One region of the Streptomyces sp. NPDC037083 genome, then DNA from elsewhere that is predicted to be linked to it. Evidence: riboswitches for the same ligand, from Rfam matches in the RefSeq annotation. Region 1 holds a riboswitch; the other holds the start of a gene.
What was found. Region 1 has a riboswitch for glycine ahead of gcvT (glycine cleavage system aminomethyltransferase GcvT). Riboswitches for the same ligand answer to the same signal wherever they lie in the genome.
Positions count from the first base shown of each region.

Region 2: it holds a riboswitch for glycine, as region 1 does, so the genes downstream of both, gcvP (aminomethyl-transferring glycine dehydrogenase) here and gcvT (glycine cleavage system aminomethyltransferase GcvT) in region 1, are expected to answer to the same signal.

Region 1 covers NZ_JBVJSQ010000016.1:235,336-238,660, reverse strand. The annotation lists gene glyA (serine hydroxymethyltransferase) at 1-50, opposite strand, end outside; gene gcvH (glycine cleavage system protein GcvH) at 65-442, opposite strand; gene gcvT (glycine cleavage system aminomethyltransferase GcvT) at 560-1,687, opposite strand; glycine riboswitch at 1,727-1,833, opposite strand; glycine riboswitch at 1,834-1,933, opposite strand; gene ACZ7DE_RS35090 (AAA family ATPase) at 2,111-2,794, shown strand; gene ACZ7DE_RS35085 (enhanced serine sensitivity protein SseB) at 2,866-3,325, shown strand, end outside.
Region 2 covers NZ_JBVJSQ010000008.1:9,842-13,166, forward strand. The annotation lists gene ACZ7DE_RS21860 (DNA polymerase IV) at 1-489, shown strand, start outside; gene ACZ7DE_RS21865 (PRC-barrel domain-containing protein) at 592-963, opposite strand; glycine riboswitch at 1,076-1,171, shown strand; gene gcvP (aminomethyl-transferring glycine dehydrogenase) at 1,356-3,325, shown strand, end outside.

The sequences.
Region 1 (3,325 bases):
GCGGCGATCTCCGGATCGAGCTCGTGCAGGGGCGTGTTCAGGACGGACATGCGTCTACGACTCCTCAGCCGGCGGTGTAGGCGGTGTACTCGTCTGCGGACAGCAGGTCGTCCGGCTCGTCCGTGACGCGTACCTTGAACAGCCACCCGCCCTCGAAGGGGGCGGAGTTCACCAGCGCCGGGTCGTCGACGACGTCCTGGTTGACCTCGGCGATCTCACCGGAGACCGGCGCGTACAGCTCGCTGACCGACTTCGTCGACTCCAGTTCGCCGCAGGACTCGCCCGCGGTCACCGCGTCGCCGACCTCCGGGAGCTGGACGAAGACCACGTCGCCGAGCGCGTTGGCCGCGTGCTCCGTGATGCCGACCGTCGAGACGCCGTCCTCGGCGACCGACAGCCACTCGTGCTCCTTGCTGTAGCGCAGCTGCTGGGGGTTGCTCATGGCCTGAATTCTCCTGTACGCGGGGGAGTGCTGATGAATGGGGGGCTGCTCAGGGCGTGCGTGAGCAGCGGAAATGTGCTCAGTGTCACGCGTGGGACGCGGGACCGCGCCCAGTGTCTACTTCTCGCGCCGGTAGAACGGCAGCGCCACGACCTCGTACGGCTCGTGGGCGCCGCGGATGTCCACACCCACGCCCGCCGTCCCCGGCGCCGCGTGGGCCGCGTCGACGTACGCCATCGCGATCGGCCTGCCCAGGGTGGGCGAGGGCGCACCGGAGGTGACCTCGCCGATCACCTCTGCGCCGGCGACGACCGCGTACCCGGCGCGCGGGACACGACGCCCCTCGGCGACCAGGCCGACGAGGACGCGCGGGGGCTTCTCCTGCGCCAGCGAGGCCGCCGCGGCGAGCGCCTCGCGCCCCACGAAGTCGCCCTCCTTCTGGAACTTCACCACCCGGCCGAGCCCGGCGTCGAAGGGGGTCAGGGAGGTGCTGAGCTCGTGCCCGTACAGCGGCATGCCCGCCTCCAGGCGCAGCGTGTCCCGGCAGGACAGCCCGCAGGGGACCAGTCCGGCGCCCTCGCCGGCCTTCGTCAGCGCCTGCCACAGCTCCACGGCGTGCTCCGGCTTCACGAACAGCTCGAAGCCGTCCTCGCCGGTGTAGCCGGTACGGGCGATGAGCGCAGGGACGCCGGCCACGGTGCCGGGCAGGCCGGCGTAGTACTTCAGGCCGTCGAGGTCGGCGTCGGTCACCGACCGCAGGATTCCCGGCGCCTGAGGTCCCTGCACGGCGATCAGCGCGTAGGCGTCACGGTCGTCGCGGACCTCCGCGTCGAAGCCCTCGGACCGCTCCACGAGCGCGTCGAGCACGACCTGCGCGTTGGAGGCGTTGGCGACGACCATGTACTCGGTCTCGGCGAGCCGGTAGACGATCAGGTCGTCCAGGATGCCGCCGTCGGCCCGGCAGATCATGGTGTAGCGGGCGCGGCCCACGCCGACGGCCGCGAGGTCGCCGACGAGCGCGAAGTTCAGCAGGGCGGCCGCCTGCGGGCCGGTGACGGTGATCTCGCCCATGTGCGAGAGGTCGAAGAGCCCGGCCTTCGTGCGGACGGCGTTGTGCTCGTCGCGCTCGGAGCCGTAGCGCAGGGGCATGTCCCAGCCGGCGAAGTCGGTCATCGTCGCGCCGAGCGAACGATGCAGGGCGTCGAGCGCGGTGCGGCGCACGTCAGAGGGTTCGGTACTGCTCATCGGTCGGTCGTCTCCCAAAGGCATGACAGGCGAGGTCGTTCCTCCCCATCTGTCATCGGAACCTGAGAGGTTCGCCATGATCGCGGAAGATCGTGACTTGCACCTTGGGTGGAGCCACCCGAGGGCGACCCGCTTTTCAGATGTGCCTCGCCCGCGCGGTAACGGGGCCTGAGAGATTCAAGGGAGGGACTTGCTCCTTCGGCGCCCCAGCGAAGTTGCTGCTGAGGACTCTCCCGCGCGGATTCAAACGGCCGGTATGCAGTTGGCGCGGCCATCATTGCACGGCTCGCCCCGATCGCGGCAGGCCGCATCTGTAACCGGCTTGTGTCGGTACGCGCATGAAAACGCGAGACACCGCGCATTACCTTCTCTTTACGCTCGATGGGGATGAGCACCACCTGACCCCAGGGGAGGACGATCACGGTGAACAGGACGACCACGGCGAGGACCACGGCACTGGCGACCGGCTCGGGGATCGCGCTGCCCACGCAGCCTGCCGCCCGGGCCCGGGAGGCGTGCGGCCCGCGGCCCGCGCCCGTCGTCCGCGACCTGCGCGACCGGGCCGGCCGCAGCCCGCACGGCCTGCTCTTCGGCCCCCGTGACCTGGTCGTGGTGACCGGTCTGCCCGGCAGCGGCAAGTCCACGCTCATGAAGCGGGCCGTCAAGGGCGTCCGCGTCGACTCCCAGGACACCCGCGACCGCTGGGACGCCCGCATGCCCGGCTTCCTGCCCTACGCGCTCTACCGTCCCCTCGTGCGCCTCTCCCACTACGCCGGACTGCGCCGCGCCCTGCGCGGCGGCGAGGGAGTCGTCGTGCACGACTGCGGTACGCAGACCTGGGTCCGCGACTGGCTGGCCCGCGAGGCCCGCCGCCGCGGCGGCACGCTCCACCTGCTTCTCCTCGACGTCGGCACGGACACCGCGCTGGAGGGCCAGCGCGAGCGCGGCCGGGGCGTCTCGCGCTACGCCTTCCTGCGCCACCGCCGCGCCGCCGCCCGTCTGCTGCGCTCGGTGGAGAAGGGCCGGCTGCCCGAAGGATGCGGCTCGGCGGTCCTGATCGACCGGTCCGCGGCCGACGTCCTGCGACGAATCGGCTTCACGGGCTGAGACGACCCGCGCGGCACCCGCTAGCCTTTCAGCCACAGCACAGTGAGCGGTTCTCGGCAGGCGGTAGGCAGATGGACTTCCCCCCGGCGGACTTCCCGACGGACTTCCCGGCGCAGACGCACCCCCATCCGCACGGCGGATGGCCCGGCAACGAGCTGGAGGAGGTGCTCTCCGTCTCCCTCGGCGTGCCGGAAGCCGGCGGCCGGATCGTGGAGGTGCTCGGCCGCAGCTTCGTCTGGGTGCCGCTCCCCAGCGGCGGCGGCCCCCACAGCGGCCCCCTCGACCTGCCCACGCTGGAGCTCGACGGCCAGGTGTACGTGCCGGTCTTCAGCTCCGAGGAACAGTTCCGCCAGGTCGTCGGCTCGCACATGTCGTACACGATCGCGCCGGCCGTGGAGTTCGCCCGCGGCCTCCCCCCGCAGGTCGGCATCCTGGTCAACCCCGACGGCGTGGTCGGCGTTCCGCTGCCGCCGCCGGCCGTGGCCGAGCTGTGCCGGGCGGGCCGCACCCCGCTGGACGGCCCCGCGAGCG
Region 2 (3,325 bases), on a different contig from region 1:
CCCACCGACGATCCCGCGGTGGTCCGCGAGGCGGCGGCCCGGCTGCTGGACGCCGTGGACACGACCGGCGGGGTGCGGCTCCTCGGGGTCGGCGTCAGCGGTCTGGCGGACTTCACCCAGGAGGACCTGTTCGCGCAGGCCGCGGAGGAGCGGTCGGACGGCCCCGTGGAGGACCTCGTGGACGAGCCCGCGGGCGACGAGCCGGCGGCGGCCGAGCACCAGTGGCGCCCGGGGCATGACGTGCTCCATGCCGAGCTCGGCCACGGGTGGGTGCAGGGCAGTGGGCTCGGTCGCGTCACCGTGCGCTTCGAGACGCCGGAATCCGAGCCCGGGCGGGTACGGACGTTCCGGACCGACGATCCCGGGCTTCAGCCGGCGGACCCGCTGCCCCTGGTCCGGCGAAGACCCGAGGAGGGGTCGGGGCCGACGGCCGTGGCGCCCGGGCCGGACGTCGGCTCCACGACAGCGGGCCCCGGGAACTCGCGGTGAGGCGGGTCCGTTACACAGAGTGAAGCCGTCGCGGGCGGCGCCCGGCCGCCCCACGGGCCGGCCGGGATGCTCGGGCGTCGGGACAGGCCTGCGTTCGGGGGCTCAGCTGTCGTCGGTGCCCGCCAGTCGGCCGAAGTCATGGTCGGGGAGCGGAGGAGGGGATCCCATGTCGAGACCGTAGTGGTGGTACAGCTGGAGTTCCTGCTCCGGGGAGAGGTGGCGACCGACGCCGAAGTCCGGCGCGTCCTTGATCAGGGCCCGGTCGAAAGGGATGCGCAGGGCGCCCTCGACCAGCTCGCTGGGCTCCAGGGGGACGAAGGCGTCGCGGGAGAACAGGCCCGTGCGTATCGCCGCCCACTCCGGTGTGCCCGTGGCGTCGTCGAGGTAGACCTCGTCGACGGTGCCGATCTTGGTGCCGTTGCGGTCGAACGCCTTGCGGCCGATCAGGTTGCGCGGATCGATGTCGGTTCGCACGGGCCCTCCACTGGGTCGCAACTCATCCGTAAGCACTACAAAAGAGCACAATGGGACGGGCGGCCACTCGAGAGGGCGGCGTTGACCTCGCTGGTAGTCTGACAACGGCTGCTGACCCCGTGCGGGAGAGTCCTCCGAACGTCATCGGAGGCGCCGAAGGAGCAAATCCTCCCCGGAATCTCTCAGGCTCACGTACCGCACGGACGAGGTCACTCTGGAAAGCAGGGCGGGTGCCGACGGCGTCGACGGCCACCGCTCTCACCGACGGTGAAAGCCGGGTGCCCGCGGGCGGCCGGTGAAGCTCTCAGGTTGAGATGACAGAGGGGGAGGCCGTCCGGGTACCCGCGCCGTGGTGACCCTCGAAGGTCGTGTCAGACCAGGAGGCCTCCGTAATGACCCATCGCATTCCGCTCTCCGAGCTCGAGCAGGGAATCCCCTTCGAGCAGCGCCATATCGGGCCCGATCACGAGGCGCGGGCCAAGATGCTCGCCCATGTGGGCTACGGCTCGCTCGACGAGCTCACCGCCGCCGCCGTCCCGGACGTGATCAAGAACGCCGACGCGCTGGACCTGCCGGGCGCGCGCACCGAGGCCGAGGTGCTGGCCGAGCTGCGCTCGCTGGCCGATCGCAACCAGGTCCTCGGCTCGATGATCGGGCTGGGCTACTACGGGACGTTCACGCCCCCCGTCATCCTGCGCAACGTCATGGAGAACCCCGCCTGGTACACGGCCTACACGCCGTACCAGCCGGAGATCTCGCAGGGGCGGCTCGAGGCGCTGCTGAACTTCCAGACGATGGTCGCCGACCTGACGGGTCTGCCGACGTCCGGTGCGTCGCTGCTCGACGAGGGCACGGCCGCGGCCGAGGCCATGGCGCTGTCGCGGCGCATGGGGAAGAACAAGAAGGGCCTCTTCCTCATCGACGCGGACGCGCTGCCGCAGACCATCGCCGTGATCCGGACCCGCGCCGAGCCGACCGGCGTGGAGGTCGTCGTCGCCGACCTGAGCGACGGCATTCCGGCGGAGATCGCCGAGCGTGAGATCAACGGCGTGCTCGTGCAGTACCCGGGGGCGTCCGGCGCCGTACGTGACCTCAAGGGGCTCGTCGACCAGGCGCACGGGCTCGGCGCGCTCGTCACCGTCGCCGCGGACCTGCTCGCGCTGACGCTGCTGAAGTCGCCCGGAGAGCTGGGGGCGGACATCGCCGTCGGCACCACGCAGCGGTTCGGCGTGCCGATGGGCTTCGGCGGCCCGCACGCCGGCTACATGGCCGTCCACGAGAAGTTCGCGCGCAGTCTGCCCGGGCGGCTCGTGGGCGTGTCCGTGGACGCGGACGGACACAAGGCCTACCGGCTCGCGCTGCAGACGCGTGAGCAGCACATCCGGCGGGAGAAGGCCACCAGCAACATCTGCACGGCCCAGGTGCTGCTCGCGGTGATGGCGGGGATGTACGCGGTCTACCACGGCCCGGACGGACTGCGGGCGATCGCCCGGCGCACGCACCGGTACGCCACCGTCCTCGCGGCGGGCCTGGCCGCCGGCGGGGCCGAGGTCGTGCACGGCTCCTACTTCGACACGCTGACCGTGCGGGTGCCCGGGAAGGCCGCGGAGGTCGTCGCCGCCGCGCGGGAGCACGGCGTGAACCTGCACCTCGTCGACGCCGACCGGGTGTCGATCTCCTGTGACGAGACCACTGGGCGGGCCCAGGTGGCCGCGGTGTGGGCCGCCTTCGGGGGGGACGGCGACATCGAGTCGCTCGACGCGGTCACCGAGGACACCCTGCCCGCCGGTCTGCTGCGGTCCGACGCGATCCTGACGCACCCCGTCTTCCACCAGCACCGCTCCGAGACCGCGATGCTGCGCTACCTGCGCCGTCTCGCGGACCGGGACTACGCGCTCGACCGGGGCATGATCCCGCTGGGCTCCTGCACCATGAAGCTCAACGCGACGACCGAGATGGAGCCGGTCACCTGGCCCGAGTTCGGACAGCTGCACCCCTTCGCGCCGGCCGAGCAGGCGCAGGGGTACCTCACGCTCATCCGTGAACTGGAGGAGCAGCTCGCCGAGGTCACCGGCTACGACAAGGTGTCGCTGCAGCCCAACGCCGGGTCGCAGGGGGAGCTGGCCGGGCTGCTGGCCGTCCGCGGATACCACCGGGGCAACGGGGACGCGCAGCGGACCGTGTGCCTGATCCCGTCCTCCGCGCACGGCACGAACGCCGCCAGCGCGGTGATGGCGGGCATGAAGGTCGTCGTCGTGAAGACCGCCGAGGACGGCGAGATCGACGTCGAGGACCTCCGGGCGAAGATCGAGAAGCACCGGGACGAGCTCGCGGTGCTGATGATCACTTACCCGTCGACGCA